DNA from 2 places in the Pseudoalteromonas sp. ABV4_021 genome. Region 1 is predicted to be linked to the other one. Evidence: predicted binding sites of a transcription regulator. Region 1 holds the regulator's gene; the other holds the start of a gene.
The links. Region 1 encodes NrdR, which represses ribonucleotide reductase genes. Its sites were predicted from a motif close to AAACACNANATNTNGTGTTT; they were not measured.

Region 1 (7,949 bases):
TTTTCAGCGATGTACTTCATCGCACCTGACAGTGTCCAACTGCGATCAGATGCCCTATCTGACAATAAAATATCGTTGAACGTACTTTGTAAGTGAACACGTACTAAGGTTGCATCATCTTCTTTTACGTCACCCTTTTTCATTGCGTAATGAAGTTGGCCGTCGATGGTGTCTTTATACGTCACTAGATCAAACTCACCGTGTTCAGTTGGCAATTTACATTCTGCTACACGTTCAATAGTGGCTTCATTTAAGTTGCGGTATTCAATTAAATCGGCAATGGTACCCATTTTTAAACCGTGCTCTTTAGCAAAAATTTCTAGGTCTGGGCGGCGCGCCATGGTGCCATCTGGATTGAGTATTTCAACGATCACTGAAGATGGCTCGCAGCCTGCTAAGCGCGCTAAATCACAACCGGCTTCGGTGTGTCCTGCACGAGTCAATACCCCACCCGGTTGCGCCATAATTGGAAAAATGTGACCTGGCTGTACGATATCGTCAGGTACCGCACCTTTTGCCACTGCAGCTTGCACTGTGCGTGCACGGTCTGCTGCTGAAATACCCGTTGTTACACCCTTTGCCGCTTCAATCGACATGGTAAAATTGGTAGAAAACTGTGCGCCGTTATTGCTTACCATTAGTGGTAAGTTAAGTTGCTGGCAACGCTCTTGTGTTAGCGTTAAACAAATCAAACCACGGCCATGTGTCGCCATAAAGTTAATTGCATCGGCACTAATGTGCTCAGATGCCATAATTAAGTCGCCTTCATTTTCACGGTCTTCGTCATCCATCAGAATGACCATTTTACCTAGACGGATATCTTCAATAATTTCTGCTGCAGTGTGTAAGCCCATTTTGTTACCTTTGCTTGCGACTGGTTATCGATTCATAAAGCCAGCTTGCGCTAGAAGCTCATGAGTGAGAGAACTGGTTGGTTTTGCATCTTGCTGTGGCATCATTAAACGCTCTAAATAGCGTGCGAGCTGATCCACTTCTAAATTCACTGTGCTACCTACTTTAAAGCCACTAATCGTGGTTTCGCCTGCTGTGTGTGGCACAATAGTTAGCTTAAATTCGTTGTCGTTTATTTCGTTTACGGTAAGGCTAATGCCATCAATGCAAACCGAGCCTTTATACGGAATGTACTTGAGTAATTGCGCTGGTGCACAAAGCCAGTAATCGGTTGCACGGGCATTGGCTTCAATACGGGTTACGGTAGCAATGCCGTCTATATGCCCTGAAACTAAATGACCGCCTAAACGCGACTGAGGCATTAACGCTTTTTCAAGGTTAACGGTTTGCCCAACTTGATAGTTTTCAAAGTTGGTTAACGATAGGGTTTCTTTTGATACATCGGCTACATAGCCGTGGCCTGTTAAAGCAATAACCGTTAGACATACGCCATTGGTTGCGATGCTGTCGCCTAATTTAACATCAGCCAAATCAAGTTTGCCTGAGTTAATAGTAACGCGCATGTCGCCAGCAATCATTTCAATTGCCGCAACGTTTCCGGTTGCTTCTATAATGCCTGTAAACATATTAATTTCTTTTAACTAATGCATGTAGACAGATATCCTGTCCAACTTGCTTGAGTGTGTTTATTTCAAGTTCAGGGACTTGAGACATGGTTGAAAATGTTGGCAAGTTAATCAAGCTCTTACTACTGTGTCCCATCAATTTAGGCGCCATAAACAAAACAAGTTCATCGACCAACTGTTGTTCGAACATTTTACCTGCCAAGGTTGCGCCCGCTTCTAACAATACTAAGTTAACGCCGCGCTCTGCTAATAATGACAATAAAGCGTGTAAATCTACTTTGCTATTGTTTTTATCAACCACTACTTGTTCAACAAAATGCGGCCAAGTATGCGATTTATCAAGAGTTGTACGTGCAATAATTATTTTAGATGGTTGCTGAAATAACGCGAGATCTGGCGTAAGTCGGTTTTGCGAATCAATAATCACACGTATTGGCTGGCGAGTACTGTGTTTTGCATCAAGATCTGTTAATTCATCAGGGCGGACATTTAACTTCGCATTATCGATAATAACGGTATCAGCGCCCGACAGTACTGCACAGCTTTCAGCGCGTAAATCTTGCACAGCGCGGCGCGATTCGCTGCTGGTAATCCACTTACTTTCACCATTTTCAAGTGCCGTTTTGCCATCAAGGCTTGCCGCGAGTTTACAGCGTACATAAGGTAAGTTGGTGCGCATGCGTTTTAAAAAGCCCAAATTGAGCGCTTCGGCTTCATGGTTTAATAAGCCAAAATCGGTTTCGATTCCGGCATCTTCGAGCATTTTTAAGCCGCGACCTGCGACTTCTGGGTTTGGATCAACCATAGCAGCAACAACACGGCTAACGCCTGCTTTAATAAGGCCTTCAGCACATGGCGGCGTACGGCCATAATGCGAACACGGCTCGAGCGTAACATACGCGGTTGCCCCTTTAGCGTTATCGTCAACCATTTTCAGTGCATGCACTTCGGCATGAGGGCCACCCGCTTGAATATGAAAACCTTCACCGATGATTTGATTATCTTTAACTAAAACGCAACCTACATTGGGATTAGGCGTAGTGGTAAATCGACCGCGTTTAGCAAGCTCGATGGCGCGCGCCATATATTTGTGGTCACATTCAGAAAAGCGATTGTTGTGCATCAGATTACTCACCTAAGCGTGCGATTTCTTCGCCAAATTCTTTAATGTCTTCAAATGAGCGGTAAACAGATGCAAAACGTACGTAAGCAACTTTATCGAGTTTTTTCAGCGCTTCCATAATAAATTCGCCGACTGTTTTACTATCAACTTCGCGCTCACCTGTTGCACGCAATTGCGATTTAATTTGGTGTACTACTTCTTCTACTTGTTCTGTACTGACAGGGCGCTTTTCTAGCGCACGATGCAAGCCATTGCGAAGTTTATCTTCATTAAACGGCTCTCGGCTGCCGTCTTGCTTGATTACACGTGGCATAACAAGCTCGGCACCTTCAAAGGTAGTAAAACGTTCGTGACATTCATTACATTCGCGACGGCGGCGAACCTGATGACCACCACCTACTAAGCGTGAATCGATAACTTTGGTGTCATTGGCTGTACAAAAAGGACAATGCATAAACAACTCTCGAAAGAAAAAAGGCCGCAAAAAAGCGGCCTTATCATATCATGTTAACAATGAGAAAACATTATGCGTAAACAGGGTGTTTCGCACAAATTGCTTTTACTTTCTCACGTACTTCATCTTGTACTTTTGTATCTTCGATGTTGTCTAGAACATCACAGATCCAGCCAGTTAACTCTTTTGCTTCTGCTTCTTTAAAACCACGACGTGTGATTGCAGGAGAACCAATACGTAGGCCAGATGTTACAAATGGAGAACGTGGATCGTTTGGTACTGAGTTTTTGTTAACTGTAATGTAAGCATTACCAAGTGCTGCGTCTGCATCTTTACCTGTGATATCTTTGTTGATTAAATCAAGTAAGAATAGGTGGTTGTCTGTTTTACCAGAAACAACGTCGTAGCCACGAGCTTTGAATACTTCAACCATAGCTTGCGCATTTTTAACAACTTGTGTTTGGTATGCTTTGAACTCTGGCTCTAGTGCTTCTTTAAATGCAACCGCTTTAGCAGCGATAACGTGACATAAAGGACCACCTTGACCACCTGGGAATACCGCAGAGTTTAACTTTTTGTAAATCTCTTCGTCGCCACAGTTAGACACGATTAAGCCACCGCGAGGACCTGCTAATGTTTTGTGCGTAGTTGTTGTAACAACGTGTGCAAATGGTACTGGGCTTGGGTAAACGCCTGCAGCAACAAGGCCAGCAACGTGTGCCATATCAACTAGAAGGTAAGCACCTACTTTGTCTGCGATTTCACGGAATTTAGCCCAATCAACAATACCTGAGTATGCTGAGAAACCACCGATGATCATTTTAGGCTTGTGCTCTAGTGCTAGCGCTTCAACTTGTGCGTAGTCGATTTCGCCAGTTTCTTCGTTTAGGCCGTACTGAACTGCGTTGTACGTTTTACCTGAGAAGTTTACGTGTGAACCGTGAGTTAGGTGACCGCCGTGTGCAAGGCTCATACCTAAAACTGTGTCGCCCGGCTGAAGCAACGCTTGGAATACTGCCGCGTTTGCTTGTGAACCTGCGTGCGGTTGTACGTTTGCGTAATCTGTGCCGAATAATTCGTTAGCGCGATCAATTGCTAATTGCTCAACAACATCAACGTGCTCACAACCACCGTAGTAACGCTTGTAAGGGTAACCTTCCGCGTATTTGTTAGTTAACTGAGAACCTTGTGCTTCAAGTACACGCGGGCTACAGTAGTTTTCAGACGCGATAAGTTCGATATGCTCTTCTTGACGCTGCTTTTCGTTTTCCATTGCGCCAAATAGTTCTGGATCAAAATCCGAGATATTCATGCTACGTTCTAACATGGTTACTCCTAAATAGAAGATGGTTGTGGGATAAAGGGCGTATTGTACGCTTAAAAAGCGCCCTTGCCTACTTTGTATATGTGAAGTTATTTAAACAGGGATTGAAAATTTTTCACAGTGTATTTTTAATGATATTTTTAAATCGAAACATAAATATTTAAAATACAAAACAAACCATTCATTAAATTTAATTATACAACTACCAGTGTTTGCCTAATGAGACAAAAAAGCTGGATTCGCCATCATCGGTTGCACCAAAACCAAATGCAGCTGGGCCAAAGCGTGTATCGGTGCCAACAAACAAGCTGCTGGCAAAAATAAGTTCAGATAAATCGACACTTTGTTGAATATCCCACACATTGCCTACTTCAGCACTCACACCAAGGTAAAGTGGCATGCTGGTCATATTAAGCATATCGCGACCTAAATCGTATTGATAAATCACTGCGCCAAACGCTTTTTTAGGACCGTTTAACACGTTTTTGCCATAACCCGATAAATTTAAAAAGCCGCCCAAGCGCTCAGTGTTAACGGTAAACGTACCGTCTGATTCATAACTGGTATACGATGCTGTGCCAACTAAGCCATGGTGGCGAATAGAAAAAGCGCCGCGCCAATCAATTTTGTATTTACTGGCATAGCGACTGTCGATTGGATCAAGGCGATCGTCATACGCTTCTTTAAAACGACCATAATAAACACGTAGTCGATTACCTTGAGTTGGAAAACTAATGCTATCTAAGGTGTCATACATCAAACTGCTGTAAAAGCCCGTTTGATCAAAGGGGAATTTATCATTAATCAATGATTTTTGTTCAAGTTCGCCTACATCCCGTATTGTGCCAAACTCAAATCGCCAAAAATTATTAATGTTGTAGCCGAGCGCTAAATTACCACGCAGGTGATTCTTTTCTAAGTCAAAGTACGCTTGCGTTACCGTTTGTAGCTTGTATCTGTCTTTGATAAACGCAAAGCGAGCACGCGTATAATAGTCATCTCCTGCGTTTAGTGGTTGATAAAACTCGGTCGCGATATACTCTTCAAAACCAAGCGAAATCTCATTGCGCCAAAGTCCTCCATAGCGATTAATATTGCTACGCGTAAACGCCATATCAATCGAGAGCACCGAGTTTACTGTCACGTCACTTTGATAATTAGCGCCAAAATCTAAGTAATTTGGCCCCCACGATTTGCCAATTGTTTTTAATACTAACACTCGCCCTTGCTCGGTATCTTTAAACTCGGTTTCAACACGCTCAAATTCATTGAGCGCATAGACGCGATTTACCGCCTGCTGCACATCATGCTCTGACGGAGTGTCTCCGGGGTAAATCGAAAAGTGTTTGAGTATCAATTTATTATTAACGTCTGACAAATTATCCAACGAAATCGCAAGTACTGGGTTATAAATTGGCTGAAACCACACTTGGCTACGCTCGCGTTTAGCGACTTGATAAGCTTCAAATGCACTCGGTGAAATAGCTAAGGTTTGCAGTTTTGGTTCCGCGATTTTTGCAGCGGCAAGGCCGCGCACTAACGACTCTTCTAAATCAGCCCAGTCAGTGGTGCTTAAGTCATCAATGTCGGGGCGAATATATATGTCCTTTTCACTTAGCAAACGTTTTTGCCATTGTGTTGAGGCATTGGTCAAAATGGTAGAAAGTTGGCCAAGTACTTCCATAGTTGATGTGAACTCATTCGACTGAGCAAGTGATGCACCTATATCTACGGCTATAACGATATCTGCGCCCATCTCTTTTACTACGTCAACCGGCAAATTATTGGCGATGCCACCATCAACCAGCAAGCGACCATCAATTTCGGTCGGCTGCACAGCTCCCGGTACCGAGGCCGAAGCTTGCATTGCTTCAGCAATACTACCAGATGAAATTACCACAGCTTCACTGGTCGATAAATCGGTCGCAATTGCGCGATACGGTATTGCCAGCTGGTCAAAATCATCAAACAAATGCACTGAACGGGTGGAATTTCGCAATAAACGACTCATACTTTGCCCGACAAGCAAACCTTTAGATGAGCGCAATGCACCGTCACGAATACCAAAATTCAGCTGTAGATTATATTTATCGCGTAACTCTTTGTCGCGGTAGCGTAATACTTCTCTTGGAATATCATCTGAATAACCTTGGTTCCAATCTTCATTAAGCATAAATTTTTCAATTTCACTTGCTGAATAACCCAAGGCATACATACCTGCAACATAAGCACCAATGCTAGTACCGGCGATATAATCGATTTTTACATTGTTCGCTTCAAGTACCTTTAACACACCGATGTGCGCGCCACCTTTGGCACCGCCCCCACCGAGCACTAAACCTATTTTTGGCTGATTCGATGCAGTCAGTTCAAAACTCATCAATATTGAACAAAATAAAAGGTAAAGAGAGGTTTTATTAAGCGCCGGCATAGGTAAGCAATTACTATTATTTTTATGTGACTTTACCTTAACTTAACAGAATGACATTTTAAATCTACTACGACATTGAATGCCCCCATTTATCACACTACAATATGCAGCAATTACATTATTAAAATCACTATAGGATTATTCATGCCTTTACCGGATAAGTTTATCTACACGATGCATCGTGTAAGTAAAGTAGTGCCGCCAAAGCGTACTATTTTAAAAGATATCTCGCTATCATTTTTCCCTGGCGCAAAAATTGGTGTGCTTGGTTTAAACGGTGCAGGTAAATCTACCTTGCTTCGTATTATGGCGGGCGTTGACACTGAATTTGAAGGTGAAGCGCGCGCGTTCCCTGATACAAAAATTGGTTACCTACCACAGGAACCTGTACTAGACGAAAACAAAACTGTTCGTGAAACAGTTGAAGAAGCGCTTTCTGAAGTGACGAATGCACTTGCACGTTTAGATGAAGTTTACGCTGAATACGCAATGGACGGTGCAGATTTTGACGCATTGGCAAAAGAGCAAGGTGAACTTGAAGCAATTATTCAGGCGCACGATGGTCACAACCTAGATAATGCACTAGAGCGTGCTGCCGATGCACTTCGTTTACCAGAGTGGGACACGCCAATTAAAGTGCTTTCGGGTGGTGAGCGTCGCCGTGTAGCGATTTGTCGCTTGTTACTTGAAAAGCCAGACATGCTATTACTCGACGAACCAACTAACCACTTAGATGCTGAGTCAGTAGCTTGGTTAGAGCGCTTCTTACACGATTACGAAGGCACTGTTGTAGCAATTACCCACGACCGTTATTTCTTAGATAACGTGGCAGGTTGGATTTTAGAGCTTGACCGTGGTGAAGGTATTCCGTGGGAAGGCAACTACTCATCATGGCTTGAGCAAAAAGATGCGCGTTTGAAGCAAGAAGAGAAAGCGGAAAAAGCACGTCAGAAATCAATTGCGCAAGAACTTGAGTGGGTGCGTTCAAATCCGAAAGGCCGTCAGGCTAAATCGAAAGCACGTATGGCGCAATTCTCAGAACTACAACATTCTGATTATCAAAAGCGTAACGAAACTAA
Region 2 (7,949 bases), 670 kb from region 1:
AGTCGACCATGCTTACGAAGCCAAACTAAAACTGTTGAAGCACCTTGGATACCATAGTGGTCTTGCGCTTGTTTGTATGTACACTCGCCTTTTTCTACTTTTTCCACAATTGATAATTTAAAGGCAAGTGAATAATCTTTTTGAGTTCTCTTAGATATAGGTTTCATAACATTCTCCAAATTTAAGCTGGAAAAGTGTCAACCGTATTTAGGACAGGTCAAGACAATAAAAAAGGGCGTGTTAATACGCCCTTTTTGTTGGTATTTTCTCGGGTATTAGAAATAAACGCGTAGGCCTAACTGTACGTTACGACCTGGTAATGGTGCGATATCTTTAATAAACGATGTATGGCTGAAAGCAAGCTCGTCTGTAATATTTTGTACTTTCGCAAATACAAACGAATCTGTGTTTAACACATCAAGATTATACTTTGCAGATACATCAAATAATGTGTAGCTGTCGGTGTGAGTTTCGTGTGCGCCTAACTTGTCTTGCTCAAAGTAATGCGTAGCAGCAAAGTTTACTTGCAATGCATGCCAGTCATACTCAGCCTCAAAACCTAATTTATTTTGTGGGAAACGCGGTAAATATTCCGATGAGTCTTTAACATCGTTGCGAATATGATCACCAATTAATTTTACTAGCAGTTGATCATTTACTTGGTAGTGAACATCAAACTCAATACCGTATAAATCAACATCTGCATATTGATATTGGAAAACACGTGTCGCTTCATCTTCGTCGTGACCATGCGATAAATACTCATCCATAGAAAGCATTTCGTCATGGTGCGCATCAATAACTAAGCCTGTATCTTGCTGGAAATAGAAGCTATCAATCTGATTGTAAAAAGCGTTTATGGTATAGCCAAAATCGCCATTGAATTTACGTAGTGTTAAGTCGATATTATTCGATGTTTCGCTTTCAACATTTTCTGGCTCAAAGTGAATTTCACCGTCTTCAATTTCATAGCCTAATCCAAGGTCATAGGTGCTGGTCGCAATATGTAGACCATTTGATAGTAGCTCAGCCGCACTTGGCGCTCGCTCTGAATGACCAAGAGAAAGTGCTACTGAATGACCTTCTTGGAAATTCCAGAGAGTACCTGCAGATAAGCTTACGCTATCGAATTCACCAACATATGCGTATTCTTCACCGTGATGGTCTTCATCACCATGCGCATCATGCTCGTGTTCGTCATGACCCAGGTGAATTTCTGGTGCATCGATTTCTGTGTTTTCAAAACGACCACCCAATTCAATGCGAAAATCACCGAACGTTTTTTCTTCTAAAACGAAAAGTGCATGTTGTGTTGTATCGCTGTGTGGTGTAAATGCTTCTGCACCATCAGCGCCGTAATCCGAATCATAATAGTGGTAACCTACAACACCGTGCCAACCTAATAGGTTATGTTCAGCTGTTGCACGCAACTCTTTCGATTCATTGGTAAATACTGTGCCTTCCATGCCTTCTTCAATTTCTGCGTGGCGGTAATCAGTATAACCAAGTTTTACATCAAAACGCTCAATCATAGAATCATGTAGACTATAAGTGAAACTCGCTTGATAACGGTCTTGAGCTAATCGTGCGAACACATCGCCATGTTCTTCGTGTTCATCTTCATGCCCATGGTCTTCATCTTCGTGTTCATGTCCATGATCATGGTCGTGGTGTGCATGAGAATGACCTGGAATACCGTAGTCTGATTCAATCTTGCCATAAGATACACCAACGACTAGGTGTTCGTTCACATAGCTTGTGCCTAAATTGAATGTAGTTGTGTCAATAAAACTGTTTTCAATTGAGTCTAATACTTCTTCGTCATGCTCATCTGCGTGGTCTTCGCCTTCATGTTCTTCTTCGTGCTCTTCATGATGCGCTTCAAACTTTGGTACTTCAGTGTCTTCAGTTTTACGTTTTAAACCATCTAGATGGAAATTAAAGCCATTATCACCACCATTTAGTACAAATGCTGCTGTATTGCCTTCGTTAACGGTATCGTGTTTATATTCAACAGCACCTTCTAACGACTCGTAGTTAGTTGTCGGAATGCGGCCATCAACCACATTAACAACACCACCAATTGCGCCTGAACCATACAGCAATGTTGCAGGGCCTCGCAGTACTTCAATTTGTTCTGCGCTTAATGTTTCGTTGGTGTTTGCGTGGTCAGGGCCTACGCGCGATGCGTCACTACTTTCTAAACCATTTTGCATAACGCGTACACGTGGGCCATCTAAACCTCGAATAACAGGTGAAGACGCGACAGAACTAAAGTAGGTTTGGCTAACACCCGGTAGTCTATTAAGGGTTTCACCGAGTGTATTAGATGATTTATCTTTGAGTTCGTCTCCCGCAAGCACTGTTACCGGAGAAGCCATCTCAAGGTTACTTTTGTGAAGTGCCGAAGCATATACAGTGATCGCTTCAATTGATGATTTTTCTAGTACAAAACTGATTGTTTGTGCTTCGTTTTTAACGCTAATGCGTTTGTCTAGAAAACCATCTTTACTGAAATGTAGCTGGCTATCAGCATCCAGTTCAATTTGATATTGACCTGCATTATTGGTTGTAACGGTTTTCTCTTTACCATGAACATGCACTGCGACACCAGCAATTGGCTTGCCTGAATTATCAGTTAATTGTCCTGAAATCTGTGCTGCGTGTGAGCTAAGAGGGAATACTACGCTTAGCACTGCCAAGCTAATGAGAGATTTTTTCATAACGAATACTTCAGTAAGATTAAAAAATTACGTGTTATGTGATACTGTAACATCATCGCACGTACAAATAAATAAATTGTTATATCATTACATATATTAATTGTTTCTAATTACGAAATTATTACGGTGAAATACAGAAAGGGGAGTAGGCAGATTTAAAACTTTGGAATGTCTATTTCAATATCTTCAAGTGGCGTGGCGCAACACAATAAAATCTCACCTTTACGAACAAATGCCAACGGTTCCTGTTGGTAGGTCACTTTGCCACTGACTAGTTTACAGCGGCAGGCACCGCAAAACCCTTCACGGCAGTGAAATTGTGTTTGAATTTTATTTTTTTCTAAGAAGGTAAGTAGATTTGGCTGATCAGAGTCGAACTCAAGACTCTGATCAGTATTTACAACAGTAACTTTGCTCATTAAAGATCAAAGTCACCAAAGTCAGAAGCATTTACTTCTGAATCAATTTGACCAACAAGGTAAGAACTAATTTCAGCTTCTTGTGGCGCTACCTGTACGTTATCTGAAACTAACCACGCGTTGATCCAAGGAATTGGGTTTGAGCTGGTTTCAAATACAGTTGGTAAGCCAACGGCTGCCATACGTACGTTTGTAATGTATTCAACATATTGGCAAAGAATGTCTTTGTTTAAACCAATCATTGAGCCGTCTTTGAATAAGTATTCTGCCCATTCTTTTTCTTGCTCTGCTGCCTTGGTGAACATTGCAATCGATTCTTCGCGGCATTGCGCTGCAACAATCGCCATTTCAGGATCGTCATCACCTTCTTGCATAATGTTTAGAATATGCTGTGTACCTGATAAGTGAAGGGCTTCATCACGTGCGATAAGCTTGATGATTTTTGCATTACCTTCCATCAATTCACGTTCTGCAAACGCAAAGGAGCAAGCAAAACTAACATAGAAGCGAATAGCTTCTAAAATGTTTACTGACATGATGCAAAGGTACAGTTTCTTTTTAAGATCGAATAAGTTTATCTTTACTTCTTCACCGTTTATTTGGTGTTTGCCTTCACCGTATTGATTGTAAATCGTCGTTAAGCTGATTAGTTCATCGTAGTAACGCGTTACTTCTTCTGCGCGCTCTGCAATTTTTTCATTCGTTACAATGTCGTCAAAAATCAGTTCTGGCTGTTTTGTTACATTGCGAATAATGTGGGTGTACGAACGGCTGTGAATAGTTTCACTGAATGCCCACGTTTCAATCCAAGTTTCTAGTTCTGGCAGCGATACGATAGGGAGTAACGCAACATTTGGCGAACGACCTTGTACACTATCAAGTAGTGTTTGGTATTTTAAGTTGCTCAAGAAAATGTGCTTTTCGTGCTCTGGTAACCCTTCGAAGTCGATGCGATCTTTGCTCACATCAACTTCTTCTGGACGCCAGAAGAACGAAAGTTGCTTTTCAATTAGCTTTTCAAAAATAGGGTGCTTTTGTTGATCATAGCGCGAAACATTAACAGTTTGTCCAAAGAACATTGGTTCTTTTAGTTGGTCATTATGCTCGCGACTAAATGTTGAATACGACATATTATTATTAACTCTAGAGAAAACAAACTAGCGGGCAAAGAGTGTACTTTGCCCGCTGGGATTTAGATTTTACACGCGCCGCCTGCACAGCCATCATCTTCAGGCTCTGGCTTAAGCTCGTCCTGTGAATCCGATGCACCATCACGGGTGTTGTGGTAGTAAAGTGTTTTAACACCAAGTTTGTATGCAGTCAGTAAATCCTTAAGCAATAGCTTCATTGGAACTTTACCGCCTTCAAACTTATTTGGATCATAATTAGTGTTAGCAGAAATAGTTTGGTCGATAAACTTCTGCATAATACCGACTAATTGCAAGTAACCATCGTTGCTTGGAATATCCCAAAGTAGCTCGTACGCATCTTGTAAACGTTCGTACTCTGGAACAACTTGCTTTAAGATACCGTCTTTACTCGCTTTAACACTGATGTGTCCACGCGGTGGCTCAATACCATTGGTTGCGTTAGAAATTTGTGATGACGTTTCTGACGGCATTAACGCAGATAACGTTGAGTTACGCATACCGTGTTTAACAATGCTTTCGCGTAGGCCATCCCAATCAAGGTGCAATTGCTCACTACATATCGTATCAAGATCTTTCTTGTAGGTATCAATTGGCATAATGCCTTTTGCGTACGTTGTTTCGTTAAACTTAGGACACGCGCCTTTTTCTTTAGCAAGTTCATTTGATGCTTTCATTAAGTAATATTGAATTGCTTCAAATGTACGGTGAGTTAACGCGTTTGCTGAACCGTCTGAATACTTAACACCGTTTTTCGCAAGGTAATAAGCGTAGTTAATTACACCAATACCTAACGTACGACGACCCATAGTTGCGTTATATGCAGCCGGTACAGGGTAATCTTGATAATCGAGTAAGTTATCTAGTGCACGCACAGCAAGTTCTGCTAACTCGTCTAATTCATCAAGTGATTTAATCGCACCTAGGTTAAACGCAGAAAGCGTACACAGTGCAATTTCACCTTCTTCGTCCATTACGTGTTTTAATGGCTTAGTAGGAAGTGCAATTTCTAAACACAAGTTAGACTGACGAATTGGTGCAACTTTTGAATCAAACGGGCTATGTGTATTTGTGTGGTCTACGTTTTGTAGGTAAATACGACCTGTGCTCGCACGCTCTTGAGCAAACATTGAGAATAATTCAATCGCTTTAATGCGTTTTTTACGAATTGATTCATCTTGTTCGTATTGTACGTATAAGCGCTCGAACTCATCTTGATCTTCAAAGAATGCATCGTAAAGACCAGGCACATCTGACGGGCTAAACAGCGTGATGTAATCATCTTTAATTAAGCGCGAATACATTACTTTGTTAAATTGAACGCCATAATCTAAGTGACGAACACGGTTATCATCAACACCACGGTTGTTTTTAAGCACCAGTAGATTTTCAACTTCTAAGTGCCATAACGGATAAAATAGTGTTGCAGCGCCACCACGCACACCACCTTGTGAACAGCTTTTAACTGCCGTTTGGAAGTGCTTGTAGAAAGGAATACAGCCAGTGTGGAATGCTTCACCGCTGCGAATAGGGCTACCTAGTGCGCGAATTCGGCCCGCATTGATACCAATACCAGCACGTTGGCTTACGTATTTTACAATCGACGATGACGTTGCATTAATTGAATCTAGGCTATCGTCACATTCAATCAGTACGCATGAACTGAATTGACGCGTAGGAGTACGCACACCCGCCATAATTGGCGTTGGCAATGAAATCTTAAACGTCGACGTTGCGTCGTAAAAACGTTTTACATAGTGTAAACGCGTGTCTTTCGGATATTTTGAGAATAGACATGCTGCCACTAAAATATATAGGAACTGCGCGCTTTCATAAATCTCACCGGTAACACGGTTTTGCACAAGGTATTTACCTTCTAACTGCTTAACCGCAGCATAACTAAAGGTAAGATCACGAGAATGATCAATATACGCGTCAAGCTCTTCAATTTCCTGCAGGCTATAGTCAGCAAGTAGATGTGGATCATACTTGTTCATTTCAACCATCTTAACCATATGATCGTACAGTTTAGGTGGCTCAAATTTACCATAGGCTTTCTTACGCAAATGGAAAATTGCCAAACGCGCAGCAAGATACTGATAATCTGGTGTTTCTTTCGAAATTAGATCAGCAGCAGCTTTGATAATGGTTTCGTGAATATCTTCTGTACGGATACCGTCGTAAAACTGAATGTGTGATTTTAGTTCTACTTGCGATACAGATACGTTATTTAGGCCTTCTGCTGCCCATGCAATAACGCGGTGAATTTTGTCTAGGTCAAGCGGTTCCTTGCGACCGTCACGTTTACTGACTGAAAGCTCTTGGTTCATAGTTATGCCTGCAATTTCCTTCAAACGAGCAAAAAATTTTTATTATGTCGAAATATTAAACTGGACTTTTGTCCTATTATTTAAGCGCACGGCTCAGGCGAAATTACCACTAGTGCTCGTTTTTCGCTTAGCTACTAGATATGGTGTCGCCATCACAGATGATCACAAGATAGAGGGGTATGCGTCTTTTTTCAAGGCCTAGAAAAGCGAGATAATTTGTGATCAATTTTTTACTAACTAGTCTGTTAGCATCCACTAACTTGTTAAGTAAAGTGTGTTTAGTCTATGTGAAAAAACAACGAAAAAAATACGATAAAAAAAAATATTTAAAATTTATTTGTTGCAAATTCACAAGGTATTGTTTTTGGGTCCGAGATTAAAATAACCACTATATCTAGTGGTTATTTTTTATCATAGCAACTAGATATATGGTTAAGCAGTGAGCAGGCGTTGGTAAAGCTTAAGTCAGATTGCCAGGTTGAAACAGGGTTGCCATTTAAATATCCCCAAAGCGCCGAAGCTGTTTTCATCCCCGCAGATTTGCCAGCAATGATATCGCGCTCATCGTCACCGATATAAATACAACACATAGGATCAACCTTCATTAATTCACAGCTGTAAAGCAAAGGATCAGGGTAGGGCTTGGCGCGTTCAAGTGTGTCACCCGATACAATATTTTTGCAGTTTGCAAATTGTGTTATTTGCGCAACAAGGGGGTTAGTTAGGTGCTTTGGTTTATTTGTCACAATCGACCAAGGAACTGCGTGCTCATCTAAAAACGCAATTAGTGGCACAATACCTTGGTAAAAACTGCTTTTACACCATAAATTGTTTGCGTAAAAAGTAAGAAACGCTTCTTTTAAATGTGTTTGTTCGTCGTTTGAGAAATGTTGCCATTCATCACCAAAACCAAGTTTGAGTAATGCAAGCGTACCGTTAGAGGCCTGCGTACGATATGTTTCTGCACTTACCGTCGGTTTATTATGTTTGGCCAACACAAAGTTAAGCGCAGCACCTAAATCATCCGCACTGTCGATTAAGGTGCCATCTAAATCAAACAATACTGCTTGATACATTTTATGCTAACTTTTCGAAATGGATCATATAGTTAACTGATACATCATTAGTTAGACTATAAGTTTGACCAAGCGGATTGTAACTTAACCCCTTCATAATGCGCGCTTTAAGGCCGTATTTTTCAGCCCAATTAATCAAAGTCGCAGGCTTGATGAATTTGTCGTGGTCGTGCGTGCCTTTTGGCACAATCTTAAGTAAGTGCTCGGCACCGACAATGGCAAATAAATACCCTTTAAGTGTTTTATTAAGCGT

Region 2: the regulator NrdR is predicted to act here: its motif matches at 6,750-6,769, upstream of nrdA (class 1a ribonucleoside-diphosphate reductase subunit alpha).

What each region holds. Positions count from the first base shown of each region.
Region 1 covers NZ_JBSWVB010000001.1:2,189,307-2,197,255, forward strand. Annotated here, with positions in the region: gene ribBA (bifunctional 3,4-dihydroxy-2-butanone-4-phosphate synthase/GTP cyclohydrolase II) at 1-854, opposite strand, end outside; gene ACXAFE_RS10210 (riboflavin synthase) at 879-1,538, opposite strand; gene ribD (bifunctional diaminohydroxyphosphoribosylaminopyrimidine deaminase/5-amino-6-(5-phosphoribosylamino)uracil reductase RibD) at 1,540-2,661, opposite strand; gene nrdR (transcriptional regulator NrdR) at 2,666-3,115, opposite strand; gene glyA (serine hydroxymethyltransferase) at 3,186-4,442, opposite strand; gene ACXAFE_RS10230 (patatin-like phospholipase family protein) at 4,642-6,819, opposite strand; gene ettA (energy-dependent translational throttle protein EttA) at 7,015-7,949, shown strand, end outside.
Region 2 covers NZ_JBSWVB010000001.1:1,520,352-1,528,300, reverse strand. Annotated here, with positions in the region: one part of gene ACXAFE_RS07240 (IS3 family transposase) at 1-167, opposite strand, end outside; gene ACXAFE_RS07235 (TonB-dependent receptor) at 276-2,723, opposite strand; gene yfaE (class I ribonucleotide reductase maintenance protein YfaE) at 2,879-3,142, opposite strand; gene nrdB (class Ia ribonucleoside-diphosphate reductase subunit beta) at 3,142-4,272, opposite strand; gene nrdA (class 1a ribonucleoside-diphosphate reductase subunit alpha) at 4,335-6,620, opposite strand; gene ACXAFE_RS07215 (HAD family hydrolase) at 7,022-7,696, opposite strand; gene ubiG (bifunctional 2-polyprenyl-6-hydroxyphenol methylase/3-demethylubiquinol 3-O-methyltransferase UbiG) at 7,698-7,949, opposite strand, start outside.